2 regions of the Oceanicoccus sp. KOV_DT_Chl genome follow, and region 2 is predicted to be linked to the other one. Evidence: predicted binding sites of a transcription regulator. Region 2 holds the regulator's gene; the other holds the start of a gene.
The links. The regulator PhoB, encoded in region 2, activates phosphate uptake and scavenging genes when phosphate is short. The targets are predictions, from matches to a motif close to TGTCATAAANNTGTAACA.
Positions count from the first base shown of each region.

Region 1 (16,133 bases), on a different contig from region 2:
TTTGTCAGCCGCCAATACCGGTAACAACTGCTCCAATGCCATCACTTGCGCCACACCAATGGGGTTCATGGGTGGATTGTTTAAGGTAAGGAATCCCACACTACCCTGTTTACTGACGATTACTGCTGGCTCCAACATTATAAACTCCTAGTCAATATTATCCTGTAAGAATTGACGCACATCCTTATCAATAGTGGTTTTAAACGCCGTTAACATTAGTCCCAGTTTCAAATTAAAACGGATTGAATGCGCCTGTATGTTAATTTCACCGCTGGCGCCACTGCGCTTAAAACGCAAGCAATCTTCCGAGGGCCAATCACAATTCAGTTGATAGCGGGCAGTCATGGCTTCGGCAAGTTCCACAAGCTTCAACTTCACCTCGTCTCTCGATAAGCTAAATTCGTGCTGGATAGTAATAGTTGCCATCAGTTAACCTCAAAAACATTAAGGAATACTCCTGAATGCGCAAAACCGTAATGGATATATTGTAACCATCACCCAGTTTCACCCAATAAGAAAATTAAGAGGCTGGGATTCTCCCATCCTTCAAGCAAGGAGAAAAAAGACAGCATCAGGGGCATGGATTCGGTGATTCCAGATGGATCATCTCAATGGACGCCAACAGCTCATCACTCAACGACATATCTACAGTTTCGATATTCATCTTTAACTGCTTCATAGAGGTGGCACCGATAATATTGGAGGTCACAAACGATTGCTGATTTACAAAGGCCAATGCCATCTGCACCGCATCCAGCCCGTGCGCCTTCGCCAAGGCCACATACTTAGCTATCGCGATCTGACCAGCCGCTTTCTCGTAACGACTAAAGCGGCCAAATTTCACTAAACGGCTGCCTTCAGGCCGGGCACCATTTAAGTATTTGCCACTAAGCGCCCCTTGCCCAGCAGGCGAGTAAGCCAGTAATCCAACACCTTCACGATGGGAAAACTCCGACAACCCTAATTCAAAGCTACGATTCAGCAGATTATACGCATTCTGGATGGACACCACTTTGGGCAAACCCTTTGTTGCCGCGTAGTGTAAAAACTTTGACAGCCCCCAAGGGGTTTCGTTAGAGACACCGATATGCCGAACTTTACCGGATTGAACCAAGTCTGCGAGCACTGACAATGTATCCTCAATTGCCACAGACTCATCATCATAGTGTTGATAATTTGGGCTACCTAAACCAAAATTATTGAGCTTGCGATCAGGCCAATGCAGTTGAAATAAATCCAGATAATCCGTTTGCAAGCGCTGTAAACTACCCTCTATCGCAGCTTCTAATTGCTCTCTATTGAGCCGCGTTTCTTTACCTCTAATCCAATCATAAGGGCTGCGACCGGTGACTTTACTGGCAATCACTATTTGTTCACGGTCTGAGCGTTTGGCCAGCCAGCTGCCAATTATTTTTTCCGTGCTGCCTTGGGTTTCTGCCTGCGGTGGCACCGCATAACATTCCGCGGTATCAATAAAATTCACCCCATGGTCAAGGGCATAATCCATTTGTTGGTGGCCTTCCGTTTCACTGTTATGGGACCCCCACATCATTGACCCTAAACAAATTTGGCTGACTTTTATCCCGGATTGTCCTAGTGGGCGGTATTGCATGAGAACCTCTGAGTAGTTTTTGAATTTAAATCAAATAATAATTTCTAGAATAAACGGCCGTCATACTAGCAGAGGCTGTAAAAAAAGGGACATTTTCTATATTATTGCCGCCTCAACTTACCGTCTACCACTGATCTATCGAGGCTAATATCATCGCCATGGAAAACAATACCCGAGAAGCTTTCGGCGTTACTATTCTGACTTCACAACATAAAGCCATCCGCCGCACCAAACGTGAACAAGAGACGCCATCCATTCATGGCAATAAATTTTGGGGGTCCAGCTATTTAATTATGGATTACTTGCAACAAAACCCACCCCAAAATGGCTGCAAAGTTTTAGAGCTAGGCTGTGGTTGGGGACTAGCAGGGATTCATTGCGCCAAACATTATCAGGCAGTGGTTACCGGTGTAGATGCCGATAGCGCGGTATTCCCCTACCTACAACTGCATGCCGAAGCCAATGATGTTGCTATCAAAACCAAACGGCAGTACTTTGAAAAAATCACCACTAAACAACTAGCCGAGTACGACTTGATCATAGCTGCCGATATCTGCTTTTGGGATGAACTGGCCGACACCGTATTTAACTTAATTAAACGTGCGTGCAAAGCCGGTGTAGGCAAAATCATCATCGCCGACCCTGAGCGCGCCCCGTTTTTCGATCTGGCCGAACGCTGTATAGATCAATATTATGCTGAGCTGGAACACCGCGCTATCGATCAACCCCGCCGAGCGACAGGCTGCCTGTTAATTATCGAAAACGCCTGAAGAAGCTAGTGTTACATAACTAAATAGTCTTAATAAGCTCATTCACAAATGCGGCTGCTTGCTATACATTTTTAACCGGCAGCCACCCAAATACTGACTCTAAGTAATATACAAATCGTCGGGGGATCATCTAATGAGTTTAGCACCCACTATAAGTAGTTATTTATGCGATCATCAAATCAGTTACCAAATTCTTAATCATCCGCTTAGCAAAAGCTCTTTGGAAACGGCCATCTTCGCTGAAATTAATCCCGACCAACTAGTGAAAGCGTTAGTACTGGAAAACAGCGCCGGTGAGCTCGCTATGGTACTGACCACAGCCAATAAAAAAATTCAGCTGCATAAGTTAAATCGACAACTACATAGATCCTACACTTTAGTCCCGGAGTTCGAATTGGAAGAGCTGTTCCGGGATTGTGAACTAGGTGCTATCCCCGGTCTGGGACAAGCTTATGGCTTAACGACTTATGTCGATAGCGCGCTACTAACACAACCAGATTTATATGTTGAAGCTGGTGATCATCAAGAACTCATCCATTTCAGTGACGCCCAATTTCATTATCTGATGAGCAGCGCTATTGTACTCGATAATATTTAAGGACCCTGCCCAGGGATTTAAGCGAGAATAAAAAATAGCGTCATTGCCATAGAATTCATCAAACTGAAATATTAACGTCACATTGCTGTCATTCGTGCTTACTAACCTAAGCACTATGAAAATCATTGACGATCTATACCAATACGACCTGCGAATGTTGCTATGGTGCAGCCGGACACAGCATGCGGCACTGCACTGCAGGCTTGCCAAGAGTATCTCTAGGACCGGGGATGGCTACCTACAACTTTGTTTACCTCTGTTAATATTGGTACTAGACCAGCAGCAAGGCGATGAATTTTTTAGTTACGCCGCGCTCGCTTTTGCATTGCAAATGCCGTTGTACTGGATACTTAAAAACTGCCTGCAACGGCAGCGCCCCCCCGAAGCCATTCCTACCTTTGAAAGTATTATCATCGCCCATGATAAATTCAGCTTTCCTTCAGGGCATAGCGCGGCCGCTTTTTTGTTAGCCAACCTAACGTTTATTTTCTACGGCAGTATCGCCTGGCCCTTATTTGTATGGGCGACACTGGTAGCAATGTCCCGAGTCGCGTTAGGCGTGCATTACCCCACTGACATTATTGCCGGCGCACTATTAGGCTCTGCCACTGCGTTTGTTATCTGTTATTAAATAAATCCTAGCTCGAGAGATATCACTGAGATCAGGCCACCGGTGAGAACATATACATGAAAATACTTTATGGTGTACAGGGAACAGGCAACGGGCACATCACCCGAGCTCGCGTGATGGCAAAGCAATTTGCTTTAGCAGCACAGATACAACCGATTGAAGTAACCTATTTATTTTCAGGTAGAGACGCGGATAAGTTATTCGATATGGATTGTTTTGGTAAATATCTCCATCGCCAGGGGTTAACGTTTGTTAGCGAGGCGGGCGAAATTAATTATCAAAAAACCCTCAGCAATAACAAACCACTGCAATTTATTCGTGACATTAAAAGCTTACCATTATCAGACTACGATTTAATCATCAGTGACTTTGAACCTGTCACAGCCTGGGCGGCTAAACTCCAAGGGAAACCTGTGCTCGGGATAAGCCATCAAAATTCTTTTGCTTATGATATCCCTACCGCCAGTACAAATTTCATCGCCAATTCTATTATGCGTAACTTTGCACCAGGTAGATGGAAAATCGGACTACACTGGCATCACTTTGGTCACCCTATTTTACCACCGATTATCGACACTGAACTAAAGCCAAAAGCCTGCAATAGCAGTGTGTTAGTTTATCTACCGTTTGAAAATCAAGATGACGTTACTGAGTTATTACACCGGTTCCCGAGACAACATTTTGTACAATACTCGCCCGATCTTGACAACGGTACGCTACATAATGTGCAGCTGCGAAAGACTTGCCATGATGGATTTAAAGCAGATTTATCCAAGTCAAGAGCGGTTATCTGTAACGCAGGCTTTGAGCTAATCAGTGAATGCCTGCAATTGAATTTACCTATTCTTGCCAAACCCCTACAGGGTCAAATGGAACAGTTATCCAATGCGGCTGCTTTAGAAAAATTAGGCTATGCCACGACTCTCAACGTATTAGATCGTGAAACAATAGCGGAATGGCTAGTGCTAGCCAAAAAGCCCCATTATTAAAATTCCCCAATGTAGCCAAAGCCTTAGTCGATTGGATACTGCGGGGTGACCGTGAAAATCCACAGCAGCTTTGCCAGCAACTCTGGAATGACTTCCCCTCGCCACAGCAGCCGCTGAATAATCTTGTGCCACTACATTAATCCCTCACACATAGTTAAACGCCTTCTCCTTGCTAAAAAACACTGATATTCAGCTGAAAAGCTGGTAATTTATCGGCTGGCTGTAGCAAGCGCCCCGACTAATAAACCGAAGGACTGAATCATGAAACTGCTATTTCCCTTATTCTTTGCGAGCATCCTATTATTTTCCACTTTCGCAGCGACCGAAAATCACCAGAACACCACGTTTAAAGTTACCGAAATTAATAAGTCATTGATATTACTACAAGGTAAAGGGGGTAATATCGCTCTAAGCAGAGGTACAGATGGCTTACTGATTATTGATGATGATTATGCCGAGATGTCTACTGCTCTGAAACAGAAAATTGATCAATACGGCGGTGTAAATACATTAAAATATATTATCAACACGCACTGGCACGGTGATCATACCGCAATAATGCCAACCTTGGCGATGGTGTTGATATTGTCGCTCACAACAATGTTCGTGCGCGTCTAAATAGCCGTCAGGAAGTAGCATTTTTCAACATGGTATCGGAACCCTACCCCAAACACGCTCTACCTAATATCACTTACCCTGAATCCATGCAGCTGCACTTTAATGATGACACTCTCAACTTACAGCATTATCCCAATGGCCATACTGACGGCGACACCGTCATCTTTTTCACCAAGGCAAATGTAGTACATATGGGCGATCATTTATTTTTTCCCATGTTTCCTTTTGTAGATCTGGGTAGCGGCGGCAATGTCGTGTCCTATGCAAATAACATTGCTGAAGTCCTGAAAAAATTAATGGTGAAACTGTCGTCATTCCAGGTCACGGCCCCCTTACCGACAAGCAAGGGTTAAGCGAATATCATCAAATGCTCACTGGCACACTCGCCGAAGTAAAAGCCATGAAAGACAGTGGACTTAGCTTAAAAAAGGCGCAGGAAAAAGGATTAAGCAGCCAATGGCAGCAATGGAATGGCGGGTTTATTAAACAAGATGTCTGGATAAATTTTATCTATGGCAGTTTATAACAGCAACGTATCAGTGACTGCTCAATAAGCATCGAGCACAGCTGGAAATTTTGCTACCTATTATTCAAACATAAATAAGTAGCAAATACTTATTCATACTATGGACTGCATTAATTAGGTAAAGTGTAAGCAATCTATTTATGTACAATTAAGTAACGACTAAGGCAGAGTAAAGAATGAATAATAAAAATGCCGATAAACCAATCCTACCATCTACACCTGTAATCAATAGCAATAATCCCACTCCTGATATTGGTAAAGACAGAATCGCCAGCGATCGCTTTTCAAGCCCATCGTATATGCAGCAAGAATGGCCACAAGTATGGCGCCGTGTGTGGAATATGGGGCCCAGAATTGAACAGCTAAAGTCCAGTGGTGACTTTGTCACCCACGAATTTGGTCGTGAGTCTTTTATTTTTATTCGTGATCAGGAAGACCAATTACGCTGTTTCTTTAATGTCTGTCAGCACCGGGGCAATAGACTGATCCATGACTCCGGGTGCGGTAACCGAAAAATATTGAAGTGCCAGTTTCATGCATGGGCCTGGAATATTGACGGCACAATTAAAGCCGTACCCGACGCCGACACCTTCCCGCAACTTGCCAACGGCCTACCCTGTGATGAACTGGATCTAGCAGAGATTAGAATTGACTGCTGGGGAGGCTGGATCTGGTTTAACATTGACGGCAAAGCACCACCATTAACTGAATTTTTGGGCGTTATCCCTGGTCATCTAGCCCCCTACCAGATGGAAAATATGCGGCTCTATGAATACAACAGTTTTCTCTGGGACTGTAATTGGAAAGCAGGCTGCGATGCCTTTAACGAGTCCTATCATTTTCGCGGCATCCATCCACAAATGCTGAAATGGTCTGAGGCTAAAGCCTCAATTGAACTGTTAGGTGAACACAGCCGGATGATAAATCGCTATGGCACTACCAGTCCACCCTACCATAACGACACTGAAATTTTTCCCGAGTTAAAACAATGGATGTCGTTTTATGGCATGGATCCCGAAGCCTATCAGGGAAAACCTGAAGATGTTCGTCTAGCCAAACAAAAATATTCAAGGGAGATGCAAGACACAAGCCACTATCCTTACCAACAGCTTCGTGATGACCAGCTATCAGATGTTTACCACTATTTCGTTTTCCCCAATATTGTATTTAATACTTTTGCTGAGGGCATTAACACTTTTCGCTTTCGACCCCACGCAACCGACCCAAACAAAATGTACTATGACCTGTTACTACTTGCCCACATACCCGCTGATCAGGAGGTTAAACCAGTGCATCGCACTCATAACACCCGAGTGCAATACAGTGACGTATTTCAAGTACCACAACCCACAATCATTACTGACGTCATGCAACAGGACGCAGACAATCTGCAGTTTGTACAAGCGGGTTTAAGCTCAGAAGGTTTTAAGGGTATGTACCTGGGTGATCAGGAGCTGCGGCTTCGTCACTTCCACAATACTCTGGATAAATATATGGATGACCCACTAACTGCCGATTGAATGTATTGACTGAAGGTAGATCTATAAACTGCCTTTAAAAAATTTGATGCTGCAGAAATCAACATCACAGCAGATAAGCTCGATTGTCTATTTCCTAACAGCCATACTTTTGGGTGATCTACTGCGTTCAATCACCCTATATTCTTACCGCATTAGAAGTATAGATATCACAAAGGACATTTACATGAACCTCCAACAACAAACTATTTTAATCGGTGGATCCGGGTCGGGTATTGGCAAAACGACAGCACTGCATTTGGCAAAAAAAGGAGCCAATCTGGCGCTAGGTGATATTAACCTGGGAGCTGCACAAACAACGGCTGACGAAATCAACGCCAACGGAGGCAATGCTCTGGCTATTGCCTACGATCAAGCCGATACAGCTTCTATAGAACATTTAGTAGCCACTGCAGCTGACCACTTTGGCGCTATACACGGCCTGTTTGCCAATGCGGCAGATCTAAAAATTATTTTGGAAGACAGTAACATACTGGATATGGACTTAGCCGTTTGGCAGCGCACACTACAAGTAAACCTGACAGGAACAACTGTTTTAATTCGGGAAACGCTACCGCATTTACTGAACAACAAGGGGGAAGTATTGTCTGTACGTCATCAGCGGCGTCCACTATTGGCGAACGCGAACGCCCATCTTATGCCGCTTCAAAAGCAGCTATTAATTCTCTCTGCCGTCATGTCGCGTCACGCTGGGGTAAGAAAGGCATTCGCTGTAATGCTTTGGCACCGGGTTTTATTGCCACTGAAACAACCAAAGAAAATATGCCTGCAGAAATATTAGATGCCATGCTCAAAGGTTATAATAGCGATCGCCACGGCAACACTTTGGACATTGCCGCCGCAGTTGCTTTTCTAATGTCAGATGAAGCCGGCTGGGTGAATGGACAAGTTTGGCATATCAACGGTGGCGCGTACTACGCCAACTAAAAAATGTGGAGTTTAGTTAACACTAAGATGCTGCAGCGCCTTGATTAAAGGGCACCCGCCAGGTGACATAAAATGAGGGGATCGCTGCCAGTAATACCACAATAAAAAACTGTTGGTAACCTAGTAGCTCCACCAAAAAACCACTGACCGAACCCATCGACCACATACACAAGCCCATAAATCCTGTGCCAAAAGCGTAATGAGTCGTTCGAAACTCTCCTGGTGCCAACTGTTGCATCATATAAATCATATGGCCGGTAGCGCCCATACCGAAAAAAAACTTTTCCAAAGGAATCGCCGCAGCTACTAGCCAAAAACTTTCAGGCTGATAAAGACTAAGCAGCACGTAAAAAATATTCGGAATATTTACCGCGCAACATAAAAACATCAGGCTCGGCTTTAGATCCCGGCGCACAATAAACCAGCCGCCTGCAACTGAACCTACTAAAAATGCTGAAAATCCTAGCGAATTGATATTACCCAAGGCGATATTATCTAAACCCAGACCACCATTACTCAGCGGGTCCATCATAAAAAATGGCACAATTTTTTCTAATAAACCCTGGCTTAATCGATAAAAAAAAGCAAAGGCGATCATGATGCCAATATCTTTTTTTAAGAAAAAACTGGTAAAAGCATGGGTCAACTTAAGCGTAGGTTTTTCTACCACCGGCACTGATGCAGGCGGATCAGCTGGTAATAGTGCCTGATGAATTAACGCAATCAATAGTAAGATGACAGATAGCAATGCAAAAATAATTTGCCACACAGACACCCAACTGCCAAGCGTGCTGAATAAATGACCGCTATAAGCCACCATAGCACCTGCGCCCACTATTGGCCCAAGCCCCCAACTTAAACTTTGTAAACCGATAAACTTGGCCTGCTGCTTATTATCCAAAGCATTTAAATAAACACCGTTGCTCGCAACATCCTGAATAGAGCCGGCAAAAGAGACCAACCAAAGAATAGCAATAACAATCGCAACATAGGCTGGCAATTGCAGGCACAGTGCCACCAAGCCAAAACCCACGGCAATACACAGTTGGGAGCCAACTACATAAAACTTTCTGGTTTTAAAGGTATCAACCAGTGGAGCTAATAAGGGTTGAATCGCATAAGCGAGATAGAACTGACTGGCATAGGCCGCAGCCTCGGCGTAGCCCATACCCAAATTGCGAAACATAATTGCAGAGACTACAACCAGAATTTGGTTTACCAGCCCCATCGCAAAAAAGCTAGATGGCACCCATAACAGTGGTCGCTTGAGCTGCTCAGACCTCAACACAGTATACACATCATAAAATTATACCCGCCTAAGATGACGGCGCCGCTACAGTATTGCGAAAGACCAATTGCCAGGGCAATAGATCCGGTGAGCAAGTAAATTCGGATGATTTAATCTGTGCTATCAACTTATCGGCGGCCTCCTCACCCACTAACTGCGTAGGCTGACGAATGGTGGTTAACTGCGGCCATATTTCGCTAGCGATAGGACTGTCATCGACACCGGCCACCGATAACTGCTGTGGAATTGCAATGTCATTTTCATGCGCGGCTGCCATCACACCGGCAGCCATATGATCGTTACTGGCAAAAATGGCGGTGGGAGGTGTCGCCAGAGTTAACAATTTTTCGCCGCAAATTTTTCCGGATTCAAAGTTAAAATCCCCTTGCACAATATATTTTTCATTTATCGCAACTTTATTCTCAGCCATCGCCGCACGAAAGCCCTTCAATCGCACCACAGCATCACGACGTTCAAGGTTACCAATCACAAAGCCAATCCGCTGATGGCCTTTATCGATGAAATATTGGGTCATGTCATAGGCAGCCTGGTAATCATCACAGAATACTGACTTTGTTGGGTTGGTTTTACCCTTGGGAGAAATTCTTACATAGGGTTTTTCCAATCGTTCCAAACAATCGATCACAGATTTCATATCTGAGATTGGGGGAATTAATACCAAGCCATCGGCATTCGATTGGCGAATCATCGATTCCACTTTATTCAAAGTGCTCTCGTCATCATCACCACAGGGGTGTACCAGTAATGAGTAGCCATGCACCGTTAATTTATCGATTAAGCCAGACTGAATATCATGAATATAGTTACCACTAAAATCCTGATACAACATACTGATCAAAAATGACTGATGCGTCGCTAAGCGACGCGCGGACATATTGGCATGATAGTCAAGAATTTCCATCGCCTGCTGCACTTTGAGCCGGGTATTCTCATTAACGTTGGCCTCATTATTCAGCACCCTGGAGACGGTTTTCTTGGAAACACCGGCGTGATTGGCCACGTCCATCATCGTTGCTTTTGAGGTTTTACTTACACTCACTCGACATCCTTATAAATAATTTTTCTGGGCTAATAATACACTAAATCGAACACAATCCAGCGACAGTTAATACATTCACTGCTAACACTAAATTACCAATGAAACCAATAGTACAACGCCAAAGCCGGTAAAACCGACGATAGTGGATACCAAAGTCCAGGACTTTAGCGTGCTTGCTTCATCCAAATGTAAATACCTGGAAACCAACCAAAAACCGGAATCATTCACATGCGACAGTGCGGTAGCACCGGAAGCGATGGCAATCACCATTAATGCGCTTGCCTGCACAGTTAAATCCAATGACTCCAGCACCGGCGCCGTTAATCCGGCTGCTGTAATCATTGCCACCGTAGCTGACCCTTGCGACACACGGACTAATAAGGCAATCAAAAAACCAAAGACATAGGGGGTCAAATTAAAATCAGCAACAAAACCAGCCAATATTAATCCGGTTTCAGAATCGACTAAAATCTGTTTAAACACCGCCCCGGCACCAGTCACTAACACAACCACACCAGCAGGCTCTAATGCTTTAGTCATAACTTCCCGCAATTGCACTGCGGATAGCTGACTCCCCTTTCGTAGCAATATATACGCTAATAAACAAGCGATCATCAGCGCAGTAAAGGGATGGCCAATAAATACCAAGAGCGAGAAAAGGGGTGACGTAGGCAACCACTGAGCTGCTACTGTTGCCAATACAATCAATAGCAAAGGCGTCAAAATGATCAATGCTACCGTCACCAGAGAAAAGCGGGGCTCAGTGCTACCGCCTGTATCTTCGGCCAGTGCTGTTAAAAAAGTTTCGGCCTTTTGAAATTGAAATATTCGGGCAAATACCGGCCCCGCTAAAATCATCGCCGGAATTCCCGCTATCACACCAAATATTTACCCACCCGAGGTCGGCACCCAACATATCAGCCACTGCAATAGGACCTGGGGTCGGCGGAATAAAAGCATGGGTTACTGTCAATCCGGCTAACGTCGGCATGGCGAAAAACAAAAATACTACGATTGCTTTTTTTAGCCAGTGAATACAACATTGGCACCAGGATAATAAAAGCCACATCAAAAAAAACAGGGATGGCAATAACAAAACCAATAGCACCCAATACCCATGGTGCTCGATCTGTGCCTGTTCTATTAAGTAAGCTACTCGCCAAACTTTGCACGCCCCCAGAAACCTCCAGCAATGCGCCAAACATTGCGCCAAGGCCGACTACCACCGCGACAAACCCCAGCGTACCTCCCATTCCATGCTGCATAGACTTAAGTACAGCCTGTGGGTCCATGCCCACTCCCAAGCCAACCAACATGCTGACCAATAACAACGCAATAAAGGCAGGAAGCTTTATCCGTAATATCAGTACTAGTAAAAAAACCAGTCCTGAAAAAACAACCAACAAACTTGTCAGGTTGTTACTCATCATGGCAAGCCGTGGGTATTAGTTTCAATGCTAAGTAATAAATCATCAGCTGTTATAAATAATGTGCTGCCCCCCACGCCGCCAAAACTACAATTCGATGCCGATCTATCCAGCTTAATCATGCCCAATAGCAAGCCTTTAGAGTTGAAGATATATATACCCCCAGGGCCGGAAGCAAAAATATTTCCTCGTTGATCTACCGCCATACCATCTGGCAGACCGGCCTTACCCGCGGCGACTGCAGCGGAAGCGTCATAGAAAATCTCAGTACTGAGTACTACCCCACTCTCATCTAGCGAGTATTTTTTCCATAACGGGGACTCAGGGTCAGAATTGGCAACATACAGCGTCCGTTCATCCGGAGACAACCCAATACCATTAGGGAAGCTTAAGTCCTTATCAATAGCTGTTACCTGCCCATCGATATCCACACGATATACACCATTAAAATCCAGTACTTTATGTGGTGATTGATTGAGCCCTTTTAAACCGTAGGGTGGATCAGTAAAAAATAACTGCCCATTTTTCGACATTACCAGATCGTTAGGACTGTTAAACGCGTTACCTTGATAGTGTGCTACTAGCGTCGTTTTATTTTGATCGCTCAAATTAATTTTTGATAGGCTGCGGCGACCATGATCCGCTGCAATAATAGACGCGTTATCAAAGCGAATTAAACCATTGCTGCCGGCCTCGCGTAAGTGTTCGCCCCCCGCACCCTCAAATCCCGATGGAAACATAAATACCATTAGCCCGGTCTTCTCATTCCACTTGAATATTTTATTTTGGGGTACATCTGACAGCAACAAATATGGCGCTTTAGCATCATTTATCCATACCGGCCCCTCTGACCACTCAAAGCCACTGGCCAGCACATTAATCACCGCATCATTTGCTATCAACGAATTAAGATCTTTCGAATAGCGCTCGATGGTGCCAGTAAATTGCTTTACATCGGTGGCATCAGGGGAAGTTTTAACCGCTTCTGCCTGTAATCCAATTGAGCTAACAATCATTAAAGCCATTGAAAGTTTTTGCAGTTTTTGCGGCGTCAAACTCTTAACAAAAAAATATCTAAACATGATTTTCATCCAAAAATTATTCTTGATATATAAATGAACCGGACAAACCAGATGCAGCATCGGGACCAACCCAAACATTAAACCGACCAGGTTCGATTACATATTGCATTTGTTGATTGTGAAATTTCAGCATTTCAGGCGTAATCGTGAATAGTACTCGCCGCTGCTCACCAGCAGCGAGGGATACTCGTTGAAAACCCTTTAGCTCTCTTACTGGCCGTGTAACATCTGCCACCACGTCCTGAATATAAAGCTGGACCACTTCTGTTGCTTGCTGATCGCCAATGTTTTTCAGCAATACGCTAACCTCTAAACTGTCGGCAGCGCTGAGTCGTTGCTGATTCGATAGCTGTAATTTTTGATAACTAAATTCAGAGTAGGTTAAGCCAAAGCCAAAAGGAAACGCCGGCCTAAAACCAAGATCCAGATAATGTGAGTCATTCCCTAACGAACTTTGCCAAGCCTGTACAGGAATATCATTGATAGCAACAAAGTCTTTATCATTTGCGGGCCTACCGGTATTTTTATGATTGTAATAAATAGGAATTTGGCCCACCGCTAATGGCCAAGTTATTGGTAGGCGCCCCGACGGCGACTGCTCTCCTAATAATAGCTCCGCGATTGCCGGACCTGCCATAGTCCCGCATAAAATGACACTAATACCGCATCTACTTTATCTATTATCGTCGACAAAGTATTGGGGCGACCTGCCATCAGTACCAACACGATAGGTTTACCCAGTGTAGATAATCGCAATAACAAGTCCTGTTGCGCGCCAGGTAAATCAATATCAGCGCGACTATGTGCCTCACCCGACAGGATGGCTTCCTCACCAGCAAAAAAAACAATCACATCCGATTGATTAGCCGCAGCAAGCGCTGCAGAAAACCCCGCATCATCCACATCTCGGCTGTAGCCAAGCCCGGCAGCGTAGTGCACTTGGCTATCGCCAACAATGCTCTTTATCGCCGCTAACGGTACCTGGCTGTTCACTGCCCTACCGTCAAAAACCCAAGTGCCCATTTGCTCATGCGGGGCATTAGCCATCGGTCCTATAATGGCTATCTGCTGATGTTTATTCAATGGCAATATTCGATTGCTGTTTTTTAAAAGCACCGCACTTTCTAACGCAGCATCTTTGGCGCGAGATAAATGCATTTCGTTCAATATAGAAGACTCACTAGCCGTGACGCGATAGGGTTGATCAAACAGGCCCAATCGAAATTTCATCCGCAATACATTTCTAACTGCACTATCCAATTCAGTTTGCCTTAGCTTTCCTGCCGCCAGCAATGTCGCCAAGTGTTGCTGATACGCTTTACTTGTCATCTCAATATCAAGCCCTGCGCTGAGTGCTAACTGCGCTGCATGGGAGGAATCCTCAGCAAAGCCATGGGCAATCATTTCAGTGACTGACTCCCAATCACTGACTACCACCCCGGCATACTGCCACTGTTGCCGGAGAATCTCTTGCAACACAAATTTATTTCCGGTCGCCGGCACTCCGTTTAATTCATTAAAAGAGGTCATCATGCTGGCAACACCGGCATCACTCGCGGCTTTGAATGGCTTTAAGTAAACATCTCTTAACTCCCATTCCGATATCATCGCGATGTTGTAATCGCGGCCGCCTTCAGCAGCGCCGTAGCCAACTAAATGTTTCGCGGTAGCGGCCATGCTATCGGCACGGGTTAGATCATCAGTTTGAAAACCCTCAACCATGGCTACAGAAAACTGCGAAGCCAGAAACGGATCTTCACCAAAGGATTCAGCAATACGCCCCCAGCGTGGATCTCGTGCAATATCCATCATCGGCGCAAAGGTCCAGCGTATACCAAACTCACTGGCTTCTTTCGCTGATGTTCTTGCCGCCAACTTGGCTTGTTCTGGATTCCAACTAGCCGCCAACCCCAATGGAATAGGGAAAATTGTTTTAAAACCATGAATAACATCGCGAGAAAAAACCAAGGGAATACCTAAACGGCTTTCTTCCACTGCCAGCCGTTGTAATTCATCAACATGATCTACTTCCATTACATTAAGGAATGTGCCGATATGACCGCTACGGACGGCAGCTTTTAGTTGCTCAGATAAGCTACCTTTTTCCCTACTGGATGTTCCGCGCATCGCTAACTGACCAATTTTTTCATCCACTGTCATTGACGCTAGCAACGCATCTATTTTCTGCTCCACTGCCATATCCAGTTCGCACATTGCGATCAGCGGTTTAAAACTAACTAAAACGCCAACACCTATTTTAAATAGGGCAGGAATCCAATATAAACATTTGCCTTTCATCTGTTACGCTCTATTATCTAAATTTTCAATAAATTCAAAAAATCAACACACAGCAATAATATGAACCATAAACACGAGAATAATAAACCACAGCTACTGTTAATCATGGGTGTTTCAGGCTGCGGAAAATCATCGATCGCCAAAACTCTGGCCGAGAAATTAAATTATCGTTATCTTGATGCTGATGATTTTCATACTGAACAGGCCAAAACCTTAATGGCTCAAGGCAAAGCAATCACTGATGCTATTCGAGCCCCATGGGTTAAATCAATTTGCGACCACCTCAACACGCTAGCCGTCAATGAAACCCATTGTGTCTTAGCTTTCTCAGGGTTAAAAAAACAGCATCGTGAAAAATTTTATACACTGCCCTTTCAAGTTAAAGGATATTTGTTATCAGGCAGCAAAACATTAATACAACAACGAATAAGCGCCCGCAAAAATCATTTCATGCCACCCAGCTTATTGAACAGTCAATTCGCTGCACTTGAACTACCCTGCTCAATAGAACCCATTGCGACGGTCGATATCAATCAAACGATCGCAGCTATTTGCGACACTATTATTAGCCAACTTAAATAGCCGTATCGCTAAAATAATCAGATAGTCCCCTCTACACCAAGCCACCAACGCACCAAAGCCTCATCTGCCAATCAAGTCACACCGGGCAAAAAATCGCTGCCAAAAGCTTGGAGTGACTGTACACCTAAACCCTTTATATAAAGACTTGACACCGGTGTCAACTTAGACTTAAATTAAGCTGTACTGT
Region 1 is NZ_FQLF01000002.1:7,179-23,311, forward strand. Features, by position in the region: partial or broken gene UNITIG_RS25435 (enoyl-CoA hydratase/isomerase family protein) at 1-138, opposite strand, end outside; gene UNITIG_RS03670 (polyhydroxyalkanoic acid system family protein) at 148-426, opposite strand; gene UNITIG_RS03675 (NADP(H)-dependent aldo-keto reductase) at 572-1,612, opposite strand; gene UNITIG_RS03680 (methyltransferase) at 1,771-2,382, shown strand; gene UNITIG_RS03685 (YbaK/EbsC family protein) at 2,516-2,980, shown strand; gene UNITIG_RS03690 (phosphatase PAP2 family protein) at 3,096-3,611, shown strand; gene UNITIG_RS03695 (MJ1255/VC2487 family glycosyltransferase) at 3,668-4,600, shown strand; gene UNITIG_RS23350 (hypothetical protein) at 4,862-5,218, shown strand; gene UNITIG_RS23355 (hypothetical protein) at 5,248-5,571, shown strand; gene UNITIG_RS23360 (hypothetical protein) at 5,586-5,744, shown strand; gene UNITIG_RS03705 (SRPBCC family protein) at 5,921-7,264, shown strand; partial or broken gene UNITIG_RS24915 (SDR family NAD(P)-dependent oxidoreductase) at 7,449-7,832, shown strand; gene UNITIG_RS24920 (SDR family NAD(P)-dependent oxidoreductase) at 7,775-8,209, shown strand; gene UNITIG_RS03715 (MFS transporter) at 8,232-9,497, opposite strand; gene UNITIG_RS03720 (LacI family DNA-binding transcriptional regulator) at 9,526-10,557, opposite strand; partial or broken gene UNITIG_RS24925 (GntP family permease) at 10,645-11,548, opposite strand; gene UNITIG_RS24930 (GntP family permease) at 11,475-11,987, opposite strand; gene UNITIG_RS03730 (SMP-30/gluconolactonase/LRE family protein) at 11,984-13,066, opposite strand; gene UNITIG_RS25440 (fibronectin type III-like domain-contianing protein) at 13,083-13,328, opposite strand; partial or broken gene UNITIG_RS03735 (glycoside hydrolase family 3 N-terminal domain-containing protein) at 13,503-15,364, opposite strand; gene UNITIG_RS03740 (gluconokinase) at 15,425-15,946, shown strand.
Region 1: a site for PhoB is predicted at 3,045-3,062, ahead of UNITIG_RS03690 (phosphatase PAP2 family protein). Genes of this name have one in related genera too.

Region 2 (16,133 bases):
CGGCAGCGATTTTAATGCGGGCCAATTGGTCAGGTATAGCGGCCAGAGGTGGCGCGCTTTTGGACCCAATGTGTGGTTCCGGTACGCTACTCATTGAAGGCGCGATGATGTCGGCCAATATTGCGCCGGGTATTTTACGCAGCTACTGGGGTTTTAATGGTTGGTTGGGCCATCAATCAAAATATTGGGATGCAGAATTACAAGAAGCCAGGGCGTTAAAAGAAGCCGCCCTCCAGCGTCAATGGCCGGAAATCCGCGGTTATGATGCAAGCCCTAAAGCTATTGATATCGCCCAGCAAAATATCGATGCCGCAGGTTTGAACGGTAAAGTTCGAGTGTTGCGCAAGGAATTGGCAGATTTTGCCAAACCCACCCATGTTGAAATTGATTCCGGTTTGGTTATTTGCAACCCACCGTATGGCGAGCGTTTAGGTGATGAGTCTTCGTTATTGCATTTGTATCGCAATCTCGGTCAAACCCTGAAAAAAGAATTCGTCGGTTGGCAGGCGGGCGTGTTTACCGGCAACCCGGAGCTGGGTAAAAAAATGGGGCTGAAAAATAAAAAACAGTACCAGCTTTTTAATGGCGCGATTGCCAGTAAATTACTTAGCTTTGATGTACAGCCGGAATACTTTGTCGAAGATCGTCGAGCATTAACGGAGCGCGATGAGAAGTCGTCGGTGCCTCAGCCATTGTCGGATGGCGCGCAAATGTTTGCCAATCGCTTAAGGAAAAACCGCAAGCAGTTACAAAAATGGGCAAAAAATAACAATGTCAGTTGCTATCGTTTGTACGATGCGGATATGCCGGAATACGCGGTTGCGGTAGATTATTATGAAGGTTGGGTGCATGTTGCTGAATACAGCGCACCGGCTAGTGTTGATCCCGCCGTTGCTGAACAGCGGTTGCGCGAGGTGATGTCGGCGATTCCGCAGGCATTGGATGTCGCTGAAAAATATGTGGTACTAAAGCAACGCACCCGACAAAAAGGAGCGAAGCAATATCAAAAGCAAGACAGTAGTGGCGACTTTTTTGAGGTAAGGGAAGGGCAGGCTAAACTGCTGGTGAATATGAAAGACTATCTGGATACAGGGTTGTTTCTAGATCACCGGCCGGTGCGTTTAAAAATAGCGGAGTTGGCTAAGGGCAATCGTTTTTTAAATCTCTTTTGTTATACCGCTACAGCGAGTGTGCACGCGGCAATGGGTGGCGCTACCTTCACTGATAGTGTTGATCTTTCCAGTACCTATCTGGAGTGGGCCAGTAAGAATATGGCGTTAAATGGCTTTAGTGAAACCAAGCACAGGATGATACGGGCTGATGTGCTGGAATGGGTAAAAACCTGTGACAATCGCTATGATTTGATCTTATTGGATCCGCCGACGTTTTCAAATTCCAAGAAAATGGATGCCACTCTCGATATACAGCGTGATCATGTGGCCTTAATCCATGATGCGATGAAGTTATTAACTCGCGACGGCTTGTTAATCTTCTCTAATAACCAGCGTAAATTCAGCCTCGCTAATGATCAATTAACGGATTACTGTGTCGAGAATAAATCTGACTGGTCTCTTGATAAAGATTTTCACCGTTCGAAGAAGATTCATCAGTGCTGGTTTATCAAGCATCAGGAAAAATAATGCGGTTTGCCAGTAGTTTAGTATTGCGTCGGATTCTAACACTATTACTGTGTTTGCTGTCTATTGGCACTGCGCAAGCCGCAATAGATGCGCAGATCGTATTCCCGATAACGTTGCAAATTAAAGATTTTGGGATTTATCAATTATTAGAAAAATCAGAGAGCCAGTTCAAAGCTGATACCACCGCAGGTTATGCCAGTGTGGTGAGTTCCCGCTTGGTGAAACAGACCGCCACGGTACCGTTAAAGCAAGACCAGTTGTTTGGTTTTAATTTTATTATTCGCGACAATACCGTGGATACGGAATGGGTGCCGGTTACCATTCAGATTAAACATCCTTCCACTAACGATTATTTAGGTCACCAGTCCAAAGGTTTTACCAAGCACAGTCATGCGCGCATAAAAGCCGATGGCAGCTACCAGAACGGTGCCTTTTATCTATTGGCAAAGCCTTATGAGTTAGTGGCTGGAGAATGGGTGATTAGCGTAATTTATCGCCACGAGATAGTTGTCAGCAAAACCTTTCAGGTGCAATAACCTTGTTATTAGCGCCATCATCTCCACTGATTTAAATTCAACTTGGCTTAGCGTGATCGACTACGGGAACGAACAGCCCTGTTTTTCCGGGTTTTGGAACCGCCTGCCAGTTTACGTTTGGTATTGCTGCCATCGGAACGCGGCGGTAAACCGGTGTGCTGGGTCAACATTTTTTGACCAGCAGGTGCTACCCAGGTGCGCGGTTGACGAGCGGGAACCAAATGCTTTTTGCCGGGGCCAATTAAGTCTTTGCGGCCCATTTTTAATAACGCTTCCCTGATTGCTGGCCAATTATCTGCATCGTGATAACGCAAAAATGCTTTATGTAAACGGCGATGTTTGAGGCCGCGTGGGGTTTTAACCATTTCGCTATTGCGCCCGACTTTCTTCAGTGGGTTCCTTTCCGAGTAATACATCGCAGTGGCGCTGGCCATTGGGGAAGGGTAGAACGCTTGAACTTGATCAGCCCGAAAGCCGTTATTCTTTAGCCACAGCGCCAGATTCATCATGTCTTCATCGCTGGTGCCCGGGTGGGCGGCGATAAAGTAGGGAATTAAATATTGTTTTTTGCCCGCCAGCTTGGAATATTTTTCAAACATATTCTTAAAGCGCTCGTAAGTACCGATGCCGGGTTTCATCATTTTTGATAGCGGCCCACCCTCGGTATGTTCGGGGGCTATTTTTAAATAGCCGCCGACGTGGTGGGTGACGAGTTCTTGCACGTACTCCGGGGTTTCTACCGCAAGGTCATAGCGCAAGCCGGAAGCAATTAATACTTTTTTAATGCCCGGTAGGGCGCGGGTTTCACGATATAAGTCCACCAATGGCATTTGGTCGGTATCAAGGTTGCTACAGATACCAGGGTAAACACAGGACAGGCGACGACAGCTCTCCTCTATCGTTTTACTTTTACAATTCAACCGCCACATATTGGCAGTAGGGCCGCCGAGATCTGACACTATGCCGGTAAAGCCGGGGGTTTTATCGCGAATGTTTTCAACTTCCCGCAGAATAGATTCTTTGGAGCGGCTTTGAATAATGCGGCCTTCATGCTCGGTAATGGAACAGAACGTACAGCCACCAAAACAGCCGCGCATGATATTCACCGAGGTGCGAATCATCTCATAAGCAGGAATACGTGCATCACCGTAACTGGGGTGAGGGACGCGCTGATAGGGCAGGTCAAACACATTATCCAGTTCGTCAGTTTCGAGCGGAATCGGTGGTGGGTTTAACCACACTTCGCGTTCACCGTGTCGTTGCACCAGTGCTCTGGCATTACCCGGATTAGTTTCCAGGTGTAAAACGCGGGAGGCGTGGGCGTAGTAAACAGGATCATTCTTTACGGTTTCGTAGGAAGGCAGTCGAATCACCGTTTTGCTGCGGTCGAGTTTATTTTTTCGCGCGCTGAGCGGGTCGATGATGGTCACGGTTTGAATATCGCTATTCTTATCGCTTGCTTTATCTTCAATGGCGCAATCTTTACTGCCGCCGGAGTCACTAACTTCGTAAGGGTTGAGATGTTTTTCTACCTTCCCCGGACTATCAATTTGGGTTGAATCAATCACCGTCCAGCCAGCAGGAATACCCTTGCGGACGAAGGCGCTGCCCCGAATATCGCGTATTTGCCCAATCGGCTCACCGGCAGCCAAGCGATGAGCTGCTTCGACAATAGCGCGTTCGGCGTTGCCGTAAACCAGTAAATCGGCTTTGGAGTCCATCAACACGGAGCGTTTTACTTTATCGCTCCAGTAATCGTAGTGGGCAATTCGACGCAAACTGGCTTCGATGGATCCGATAATGATGGGTACGCCTTTGTAAGCTTCTTTACAGCGCTGGGAGTAGGCAACCACGGCGCGGTCAGGTCGCTTGCCGCCTTCATCATTGGGGGAGTAAGCATCGTCGTGACGCAATTTGCGATCAGCGGTGTAGCGGTTGATCATGGAATCCATGTTGCCAGCGGCGACACCGTAAAAAAGATTGGGTTTGCCCAGCGTCATAAAGGCATCTTTCGAGCGCCAGTCCGGTTGCGCAATAATTCCTACGCGAAAGCCCTGCGCTTCCAATACGCGACCTATAACGGCCATGCCAAAGCTGGGGTGATCCACATAGGCGTCGCCGGTGACGATGATAATGTCGCAACTATCCCAGCCCAGTGTATCCATCTCTGCCCGACTCATGGGCAGAAAAGGTGCAGGGCCAAAGCACTCCGCCCAGTATTTGCGGTAGGAGAATAATTCTTGGCTAGTGGATGTTGACGATTTCATGTGTGTGGTTTGGAGATATCAGCAGGATTGAACGGCCGTCATTATACTTGAATGTAGCGGGTAAAGTATTAAAGCCAGCAGTTTTACTGGTCTATTCGTCATAAATAAGTCATTAAATAGCCACAGAATTGCGATTTTTGCTTAGCTTTGTCATATTGCTGTCATAAACTTTGGCTTTAATCATCAGCTATTGAGAGAACAGCTACAGGTATTTAAATGGAAGGTAAGACAATTCTGATCGTAGATGATGAAGCCGCCATCAGGGAAATGATACGTATGTCGCTGGAGATGGCGGGCTTTGATTGTTCGGAGGCCGGTGATATTCAGCAGGCTCACGTACAAATTATTGATAATCCACCAGACCTGGTGTTACTGGATTGGATGCTGCCGGGAGGGTCCGGGGTAGAGTTGCTGCGGCGTTTGCGTAAAGATGAAATGACCAGCCGCCTGCCTGTCATTATGCTGACAGCAAAAACCGAAGAAGATAATAAGATTCAAGGTTTGGATGTCGGCGCTGATGATTATATCACCAAGCCCTTTGCGCCAAGAGAGATGTTATCGCGGATTAAGGCAGTATTGCGTCGAGCGGGTGCTATCGAGGAGGAGGATGCCATTGAAGTTTCAGGTTTAAAATTGGACCCTTCGAGTCACCGCGTATTTATTGATCAAGCGCCGATAAGTATTGGTCCCACCGAGTTTAAATTATTAAAGTTCTTTATGACGCATCAGGAACGGGCCTATAGTCGTGGCCAGTTACTCGATCAGGTGTGGGGTGGTAATGTATACGTTGAAGAGCGTACCGTTGATGTACATATTCGCCGCTTACGCAAAGCGTTGATGACAGATAAGGCCGATTACGGCGACTTGGTACAAACGGTTAGAGGCACCGGCTACCGTTTTTCTACAGCTAGCTAAAATTGTTCTTCATTACTGTGTTTTGCCATGGCAAAACCGCCTACAATATTGTCACCCGCACACAAAGCCGCGCCTGCTAATTAGTGGCTGTTTATTGGTGAACTGAACCATGCATACTGTCGATTGGAAAATCGAATGTCGCAATTTACTATTGCTGCTTGTATTAGCTGCTTTGATTGGCTGGCCTTTCTCCCTGCTGCTCCCCGCTGTATTGCTGACCACTCTGGTTTATATAGCGTGGACTTTTTATCAATTAAGACGAATTCAGAAGTGGCTTGATCAAAGTATTGATCTGGCGCCGCCCGAAAGTACAGGGCTATGGGGCGAGGTTTTTGATGGTATTTATCAATTACAGCGACGAGCTAAAGAAGAGCATGAACGCTTAAAAGCTGCGGTAAGTTACTTACAGGACTCTTTTGCATCGTTAGAAGACGGTGCGGTGTTAATTGATACACGTGGCAATATTGAATGGAGTAATGCTGCGGCAGAAAAGTTTCTGGGCTTGCGTTTTCCTGAAGATACCAAGCAGCAGTTAGTAAATTTAATTCGTACCCCTGATTTTATTCGTTATTTTGACGGCAACGATTATGTGCAGCCGTTATTGTTAACCTCGCCGTATAACAATCATTTTAAGCTGTTAATCAATATCACTTACTTTGGTCAGGGTAGTCGCTTGCTTTTTGCCCGGGATGTCACTGAAACAGATCGCTTACAGCAAATGCGTAAAGATTTTGTCGCTAATGTCTCTCATGAATTACGTACCCCGCTAACGGTTATTAATGGTTATTTGCAGACTCTGGCCGATGCTGACGCTGAGCAGTTGTTATCAGATGATCTACGTTGGCGACGGGTGATTCAGCAAATGCTTAGCCAGTCTCAGCGAATGGAAACCTTAATCCATGATTTGATTACATTGTCCCGATTGGAGTCTGTACCTGAGGCGCAGGAACAGCCGCCAATTTTTATCCGCCCGATAATCGAGGCAATTAGAGAAGAGGTATTGGCGGCAGTCACAACTGAGCGCCATATTACAATCGAGTGTGATGATAGTCTTCAGTTACAGGGCAGCAGTGATGAAATTCATAGTGCATTTGCTAATTTAATTATGAATGCGGCCAAGTACACTCACGATGGAGGCCATATTAACGTACGCTGGTATCGAAGTCTTCAAGGTGCTTGTTTGGAGGTTGTTGATGATGGTGGTGGTATTGAGGCGCATCATTTACACCGCTTAACCGAACGCTTTTATCGGGTAGACAATAGCCGTTCGATTGAGACTGGCGGGACCGGCCTTGGTTTAGCGATTGTGAAACATATCTTGTTGCGTCATCAGGCGGAACTAAAAATATCGAGTACGGTGGGCGAGGGTAGTACTTTTTGCTGCCTGTTCCCTGAGCTGCGAGTGCTTGATTGCTCTGAATCCGCCTGATTTCGCTGTCGGTAAATACGGGCCCATCTGCTAATTGTCTTTTCGTCTCTCTCTGCGCTTGATGTTATTTTACTGAAGTCAGAAAATTTTCTTTATCGTCATATTACTGTAACAAAAGATTCTTAAAGTAGCCCCTGTAACTTAAAAGTGTCACAAACATTTTGTGTACTCGCTTATAAATAACTCTTTGGAGAGTCGGATGAAACTGTATAACCCTATAAAAAAACTAGCCTTTGCATTAGCGCTGAGTTCAGTCAGTGTCATGGGTGCCCATGCTACGGTAGACGCAGATCTACCGGATTATACTAAAGCCAGTGGCGTCTCTGGCAACCTATCAAGTGTTGGTTCTGATACGTTGGCTAACTTGATGACCTTGTGGGCTGAAAGCTACAAGCGTTTCTACCCCAATGTGAATATTCAGATTCAGGCGGCGGGTTCTTCTACTGCACCACCAGCGTTGACCGAAGGTACTTCTAATCTGGGCCCAATGAGCCGCAAGATGAAAGATAAAGAATTGGCGGCCTTTGAAGAAAAGTATGGCTATAAGCCAACAGCGGTTCCAGTAGCGATCGATGCGCTGGCGGTGTATGTGCATAAAGATAACCCTATTAAGGGGTTGGCGATGGCTGAGGTCGATGCGATTTTCTCTTCTACCTTAAAGTGTGGCGGATCTAGCAATATCAATACCTGGGGTAAAGCGGGATTGACTGACGCATGGGCTAATCGCGATATTCAGTTGTTTGGTCGCAATTCTGTGTCAGGAACCTATGGATACTTTAAGGAAAATGCGCTCTGTAAAGGTGATTTCAAAAACACTGTGAATGAGCAGCCAGGCTCAGCATCAGTGGTGCAGTCGGTAGCTACTTCGATTAATGGTATCGGTTACTCAGGTATCGGCTATAAAACATCCAGTGTGAGAGCAGTAGCTTTAAGTGAAAAGGCGGGTGGTAACTTAATTGATGCAACCCCTGAAAACGCGGTAAAAGGTGAATACCCTTTGTCACGTTACTTATATGTTTACGTCAATAAAGCACCTAACAAACCTTTAAGCCCTTTAGAGCGTGAATTTATCAAGTTAGTGATGTCCAAAGCCGGGCAGGAAGTTGTTGTAAAGGATGGCTATATTCCATTACCCGCTAAAGTCGTTGAGATTCAATTGAAAAAATTGGGTCTATAACGTTAGCTGACCCAAATTCAGGTCATTTCAGGGTCTTTTGTTGCGCTCTGATTATCGCCACGGTCCCTGACCGTGGCTTTTTTATGTACGGGCATTTATCACTAAAGTCCGGCCAACTGAATTGAATGGGATTTAGTTTTTCGCTGTAACATAAGTGTCATAATTGATTCATATAATCCCAGCGATGATTGATACGGTTTCCCCATCTATGAGCACAAAACAACGAACTAGCTTGACTCAGGAGCGCCTGGGTGGCTGGCGCCAAGCTAAAGATAGCCTAACTAATTTCACTATTACCGCCGGTGGTATGGGGGTATTAGTCGCAATCCTGCTGATTTTCTTCTATTTGCTTTACGAAATTGTGCCGCTGTTTAAGTCGGCCAGTTTAGAGCCCCTGCAAACCTATTCTGTAGCAGCTAATGGTGATGTCCTCTATTTGGCGATGGAAGAACAGGCCGAGGTTGCCATGCAGCTGGATCGTGGCGGCCAGGTGCAGTTTTTCTTTGCTGAGGATGGCGCTACGATTAAACAGTTCCAGCTACCTGTAGAGGGGGCTATTACCAGCTTTGCGCTGAACTCGGAACAGCAGCCACTGTTTGCTGTCGCTGCAAATAACCAAGTGGTGTTGGCTGCGCCAAAATACAAGATTAGTTACCCGAATGATCAGCGCTTGATTTCACCCATTTTGGAATACCCGTATGGCGAGGTACCCATATCTCTGGGAGAGGGCACTATAACCCAGCTGGTCGTTCGTGATACCGACGATGAAATGTTGCTAATTGCAAAAATTAATCGTCAGCTACAAGGCGTTCGGCAGATCAAAGAGGAAGACTTTTTGACTGAGGAAGTGGTGCTGAGGGAAGAACGCCTGAATTTACCGGAAGTGGATATTAATATTGATTGGCTGCTAGTGGGACCTGATCAGCGTTGGTTATATTTGATTAGCAAGTCTGGTGATTATCGGGTCATCAGTTTAGCTGATGAAGAAGTGATTGATGCCGGCCGCTTTTTTGATGGTGACAGAGTTACCGATGTCCGGTTTTTATTGGGCGATATTTCACTGCTTGTAGCTAGTGATCAAGGAGAAGTAGTACAAACTTTTATGGTGCGTCAGCCGGGTAAAACACCACGGTTGAGAAACATTAGACAATTCCAGCAAAGTGATACTGCTATTAAACAATTAGTGGTGGAGCATCGTCGCAAAGGATTTGTCACGTTAGACCAAAACAATGAAGTGAGTATCTACCATACGACCTCTGGTCGTCATTTATTAGCCAAAAGTGTTGCTGCGAATACCACTAACATTCAGCAACTAGCATTGGCACCAAGAGCTGATGCACTGCTAAGCCGAACTCAGAGTGGTGAGTTTACCTATTGGGATTTATATAATGAGCACCCGGAGGTTTCCTGGCAAGCACTGTGGGAAAAAGTCTGGTACGAGAGTTACCCTGAACCTGATTACATCTGGCAGTCTTCGGCGTCCAATACTGATTTTGAGGCGAAATACAGTTTTACCCCGCTAGCATTTGGTACGTTAAAGGCGGCATTTTATGCCATGCTAATTGCTACCCCATTAGCCTTGTGTGGTGCAATCTACACTGCATATTTCATGGCGCCGACTGTACGCAGAAAAGTTAAGCCGTTAGTGGAGTTAATGGAGGCGCTGCCTACTGTAATTTTAGGGTTTTTAGCAGGCTTATGGCTGGCTCCTTTTATGGAAAGAAATTTACCCGGTGTTTTTAGTATTTTCTTAATGATGCCCATCGGCGTGCTGATGTTTGGATTTGCCTGGAGTCGATTGCCTAATAAAATTCGACTCAGCGTGCCTGATGGCTGGCATCCTATTTTATTAATCCCTGTTGTCATTTTTATCTGCTGGGGCTGTGTCGCTGCCAGCGGAATATTGGAAGTATGGTTTTTTCATGGCGATATGCGCGCCTGGCTAACTCATGACCTCGGTATTTCTTATGATCAGCGTAATGCGATGGTGGTTGGAGTTGCAATGGGGTTTGCGGTGGTGCCAACTATTTTTTCTATCGCAGAAGATGCGATTTTCTCAGTACCAAAGTCTTTGAGTTATGGTTCACTCGCGTTAGGCGCAACACCATGGCAGACCTTAATTGGAGTAATTATACCTACGGCCAGTCCAGGCATATTTTCTGCTTTAATGATTGGGATGGGGCGTGCGGTAGGCGAAACTATGATTGTATTAATGGCTACAGGCAATACACCGGTGATGGACGCCAATATTTTTGAAGGCATGCGAACTCTGGCAGCTAATATCGCTGTTGAAATTGGTGAAACAGAAGTCGATAGCTCACATTTTCGGGTGTTATTCCTGGCGGCTTTCGTACTGTTTTTATTTACTTTTGCAGTCAATACCGTGGCAGAAGTTGTACGCCAGCGCTTGCGTAAGAAGTACGGTTCCCTGTAACCACCGTTGCGCGTTGATTTATTAGCATGAGCTGCAAGTGATAGCTCATATTAAACATAGCCTGATTGAATTCAGGTTAAGTTATTAAATAGTGTAATTTTATGACAATAGTTGAACAAACAAGGTTATCAGTGAAGCCGCAATCAGCTAAACAATGGTTGCGCAATGGCGATCCGTTCATTTGGTTAAATGCTGCTGCGGTTAGTATTAGTGTAGTCGCTGTTGTGGGCTTGCTGTTGCTGCTGGCGGTACGGGGTTTTGGCCATTTTTGGCCTAGTGATGTACTGCAGGCACAATACGCATTACCAGGTCAGCCAGTAAAAACGATTATTGGCGAAGTGGTTGAAAGTGAACAGGTCTCGCTTGAACAGCTGAAATCAGCGGGAGTTAATCTTGATAGCGATAGTCTGTTTATTACCCGCAGCTTAATCAAGCAGGGTAATCGCGATGTTTCAGGTATGGATTTTGCCTGGATTATAGAGGATTTTGTCAGCGATAAAACCTACCCTGAAGATATTATGGCCATAGAGCGCCGTGAATGGGGTAATTTTTACGGTTACCTTAAAACGGTAAAAGAATCTGGAAATATTGTTGTCACTGAAAATACCTGGGCTGAATTTCAAACCCGTATTCAACGCGCACTACAGATTCATAATGACATTGAAACTATAGAAAAAGGTGATATTGGCGCCATTAACTATCAGATTGAACGTTTGCGTTTAGCTGGTCGTAGTCTGGAGTTAAAAAACAATATCAGTGCTGCAGATAAGGCATTAGCGCAGGCAGATATTGCTACCACCCGAGCGGAGTTGGATCAGCGCTATGCGGTATTACAAGAGCAGTTGGTGACACTCTATCAGCAAATTAATCGCGACAGTTTTATTGCTGAGACCATGAGTGGTGCGGAGGTAGAAATTCCGTTAGCGGTAGTCGTGCATGCTTATCAACCCAATGGCATGAATGTGCTACAGAAGTCTGTTGCCTATCTCGAAAAGTTTTGGGAGTTTCTAAGTGATGAACCCCGAGAGGCTAATACTGAAGGTGGTATTTTCCCCGCCATTTTTGGTACCGTAATGATGGTGTTGTTAATGTCGGTGATGGTGACCCCGTTTGGTGTGGTTGCAGCCGTATATTTGCGAGAGTATGCCAGACAAGGTTTGATGACCCGTATTATTAGAATTGCCGTAAACAATTTGGCAGGGGTGCCATCGATTGTTTATGGGGTATTCGGCTTGGGTTTCTTCATTTATTTTCTCGGCGCTGAAATTGATAAGGCGCTTTTCCCTGCGGCGTTGCCAGCACCGACTTTTGGTACTCCAGGTTTATTATGGGCTTCATTAACCTTGGCGTTGTTGACATTGCCAGTAGTTATTGTGGCAACAGAAGAAGGTTTGTCACGGATTCCTAAAGCCTTGCGAGAAGGCAGTTTGGCGCTAGGTGCAACTAAAGCGGAAACATTGTGGCGTGTAGTGTTGCCAATGGCTAGCCCTGCCATGATGACGGGTTTGATTTTGGCGGTTGCTCGTGCAGCCGGTGAGGTAGCGCCATTGATGTTGGTGGGTGTGGTCAAACTGGCACCGTCACTACCGGTTGATGGTAATTATCCTTATATGCATTTGGATCAAAAGTTTATGCACCTGGGGTTTCATATCTATGATGTGGGCTTTCAAAGTCCTAATGTTGAAGCAGCCAGACCATTAGTTTATGCCACGGCTTTATTACTGGTCGTGATTATTGCCCTGCTGAACTTTAGCGCGGTTGCTTTACGTAATCATCTGCGTGAGAAATATAAATCGCTGGAAATGTAAAGTGCCCAAGTATTTTCAATACATAGTGTTGAAAAAATATTAATGAATAGTGAGAGTTTAAACGTGAAATCACATGCAATAAATATGGACGGTATCGGTCGCTCTGCGCAGCAATATACTATGGCTGATGAAGAAGTTAGCTTGTCTGTGCATGATCTAAACCTGTTTTATGAAGGGAAAAAGCAGGCGCTCTACGATATTAATTTATCGATACCCCAGCAGCGTGTAACTGCATTTATTGGGCCTAGTGGATGCGGTAAGTCTACCTTGCTACGCTGCTTTAACCGAATGAATGACTTGGTTGATGGCTGCGAAATCACCGGGAAAATTTTGTTGGATCAGGATGATATCTATCAGCGTGGTATCGATGTGGCCTCATTACGCCGTCGTATCGGCATGGTATTCCAGAAACCAAACCCTTTTCCCAAGTCGATTTATGAAAACGTGGCTTATGGTTTGCGAATTCAGGGTGTGAATAAAAAGCGCGTACTGGATGAGGTGGTTGAAAAATCCTTGCGCCAGGCAGCGTTATGGGACGAAGTCAAAGACCGTTTACACGATAGCGCTCTAGGTATGTCGGGCGGTCAGCAGCAGCGCTTGGTAATTGCTCGCACTATTGCGATTGAGCCAGAAGTACTGTTATTGGATGAGCCTGCGTCAGCACTGGACCCGATTTCAACATTAAAAATCGAAGAGCTGATAAATGAGCTAAAATCCAAATACACCATTGTGATCGTTACTCACAATATGCAGCAGGCGGCGCGAGTTTCAGATTACACAGCGTTTTTGTATATGGGCAAGCTGATTGAGTTTGATACGACGGATAAACTATTCACTAACCCAAATAAAAAGCAAACAGAAGATTATATTACTGGTCGATATGGTTAAGCGGCTTAGTGTGTTAATTCTGGAACCCCACAGGATTTTATTATGATTGATAAAGATACCCACGGACATCATATCTCCCAGCAGTTTAATAATGAGCTGGATGAAATTAAAACCCATTTATTGGAAATGGGTGGTATGGTTGAAAAACAGGTACGCGAAGCTATTTCATCTTTAATAGATGCCGATGCGCCGAAAGCTGAGTTGGTTAAATTAGACGATAAAAAAATTAACTATATGGAGCGATCCATTGATGAGGAGTGCACACGCATTCTAGCGCGCCGTCAACCCGCTGCAAGTGATTTGAGATTAGTGATCGCTATCAGTAAAGCCGTAATTGATTTGGAGCGGATTGGTGATGAGGCTGGAAAAATTGCTACCCAGGCGTTACAGCTAATTGAAACTGGAGAATCGCCGCGCGGTTATAAAGAAATTCGTCATATCGGTAATCATGTCGGTTACATGGTGCGTGATGCCCTTGATGCTTTTGCCCGATTTGACCCCGATATGGCACTGGCAGTAGCGAAAGAAGATAAGTTAGTTGATGAAGAGTATGGGAGTGCTGTACGCAGTATTATTACTTTTATGATGGAAGATCCGCGCTCGATTAGTCAGATGATTAATGTGTTGTGGACCTTGCGTGCTTTGGAACGAGTAGGTGACCATGCCCGGAACATTGCCGAGCATGTTATTTATTTAGTGAAAGGAAAAGATGTTCGTCATATTGGTATTACTGCAATGACGGCTGAAGTTGAAGACAAAAAATAGAGAGCTTGTTGGCTATCTGTCGAATATTGGGCTCACTTCTGTCCGGGATAAATTAGCAGTTTTAGAGTTTCAGCCTTCACTAATAGCACGAAACGTGTCGAGATAAGACGGAGACTCAATTTTTTATTCGTCATTCCAGATCGGCGTCGGGGATGACTTCAACTTATCTGGTGTGTTTTAGATTTATCCCGGACAGAAGCGAGTGCAATACTCGACTGACATAGTTATTTTTTGTTGGTTATTAAGTAAGCAGTTATAAAAATATTCCCGCCCCGGTCCCAGTGGCCAATCCAGCAAAATCCACAATACCAATAGGGCTGACCAGCTGACCAGGAAGGCTATCGAGTAAGGCAGCATGGTTGCAATGATAGTGCCTATCCCAGCTTCTTTGTCGTAACGCTGTACAAAAGCGACGACCACCCCAAAATACGGCATCAGTGGCGTAATGATATTGGTCGAGCTATCACCGATCCGGTAAGCGACTTGAGTGGCTTCAGGGCTAATGCCCAATAATAAAAACATCGGGACAAAGATGGGGGCAAACAATGCCCACTTGGCGGATGAGCTGCCAATTAAGCAGTTGATTAACGCCGACATAATAACGAAGCTCACCATTAGGGTGGGCGCACTCAAATTCATCGACTGCAAAAATTGCGCGCCATTAATTGCACTAATAGCACCCAGTTGACTCCAGTTAAAATAACTAACAAATTGCGCCGCAAAAAACATCAGCACAATGTAGCTTGCCATCATGCTGATACTGGTTTCCATACCGTCAATAAAATCATCTTGTCGAGTAAAATTACCACTGACTTTGCCGTACAGTAAGCCAGCGATGGCAGCATAAATAGCAATGAGAACCACAATGCCTTTGATAAAAGGCGAGTTTAAAATGCTGCCGTTATCCGCACGCAGTAACCCTTGTTCCGGTATAAGAGTGGCTAATAATAGGGCAATGCAAACAACTGAAAATAGACCTACGCTTTGCAACGCCTTTTTTTCTGCAGGATTCAGAGTGGTTCTTACGGCTTCGGTAATGTTTGCAGTCGTTTCACCCAAGCGGGGGATCACAATTTTTTCTGTGATCCATGTACCTACTACGCTGATGAGTAATGTTGACACAATAATAAAATAATAATTGGCGGCGGCACTAACTTCGTAACCGGGTTTGACCAATGATGCAGCTTCTGCTGAGATTCCGCCCAGAATTGCATCCACCGGGCCGATTAAAAGATTGGCGCTAAAGCCTCCGGATACGCCAGCAAATGCTGCGGCAATACCGGCAATTGGGTGACGTCCAGCAGCTTGAAAAACCAGCGCGGCTAAAGGTATGAGCACCACATAGCCAGTATCCATTGCCAGGCTTGATAGCACACCGCTAAATACAATAAAGAAACTCAATAATTGTCTGGGTGCCTTTAATACTGTGGCGGTCAGCACTGCAGCGATTAATCCCGAACGCTCAGCGACACCGATGCCCATAATAGCGACTAACACCGAGCCTACGGGTGCAAATTGGGTAAAGTTGCTAACGCTTTTAGTTAATATGAGATGTAGACCATCACGGCTGAGTAGGCTGCTTACGGTGATGGTGTCGCCACTAACCGGATGTATGGCGTGTATATCCATTGCCGCAGTTATTGCGGAGAGGGCAATAATAAAACCACACAGATAAATAAATAATAGAGTGGGGTGAGGCAGTTTATTTCCCGCCTGTTCAATTTTTATCAGAAGTCGCTCACTGAGCGAGGTGTGGTTCATGGTGTGTTCTCTTTGAGTAGTGATAGCCGATAGTTCATTTGGTGGCCACAAAATTATTATCTAATCAGTTTAGTAAGCTGAGCCGCTGACAAGTAACGCGCCTTGCTAAATCACTGCTTGCTCGTTACTGTTGTTGCTAACATTCCCACATAGTCTTATTGAACTGCCGTCCTAATGCAAACGCCTGTTAAAGTTTCTCAAAAACAATTATTTGCTCTGTATTTTGCCATTATGGCTACTGGTATGGGCCAGACAGTGGTGTTTGCGGTTATTCCGATGCTGGGACGGGAACTGGCATTGGACCAGTTGGTCGTCAATCTTCCATTTTTTGGTGCTTTTGCGCTGAAAGAGCTAGCCATTACTTCATTGACCTCCATAGCGTCGCTTACTTTTTTTATAGCTGCGCCTTATTGGGGGCGGCGCAGTGACCGGGTTGGCCGTAAGCCGATCATTATCATTGGGTTGCTGGGCTATACACTGGGGACACTGGCATTTAATGGCAGTGCGCAATTG
Region 2 is NZ_FQLF01000007.1:68,780-84,912, reverse strand. Features, by position in the region: gene rlmKL (bifunctional 23S rRNA (guanine(2069)-N(7))-methyltransferase RlmK/23S rRNA (guanine(2445)-N(2))-methyltransferase RlmL) at 1-1,640, shown strand, start outside; gene UNITIG_RS21600 (DUF3859 domain-containing protein) at 1,640-2,176, shown strand; gene UNITIG_RS21595 (YgiQ family radical SAM protein) at 2,224-4,443, opposite strand; gene phoB (phosphate regulon transcriptional regulator PhoB) at 4,660-5,358, shown strand; gene phoR (phosphate regulon sensor histidine kinase PhoR) at 5,468-6,787, shown strand; gene UNITIG_RS21580 (PstS family phosphate ABC transporter substrate-binding protein) at 6,987-7,964, shown strand; gene UNITIG_RS21575 (ABC transporter permease subunit) at 8,173-10,398, shown strand; gene pstA (phosphate ABC transporter permease PstA) at 10,500-12,206, shown strand; gene pstB (phosphate ABC transporter ATP-binding protein PstB) at 12,327-13,094, shown strand; gene phoU (phosphate signaling complex protein PhoU) at 13,137-13,859, shown strand; gene UNITIG_RS21555 (AbgT family transporter) at 14,043-15,620, opposite strand; gene UNITIG_RS21550 (MFS transporter) at 15,795-16,133, shown strand, end outside.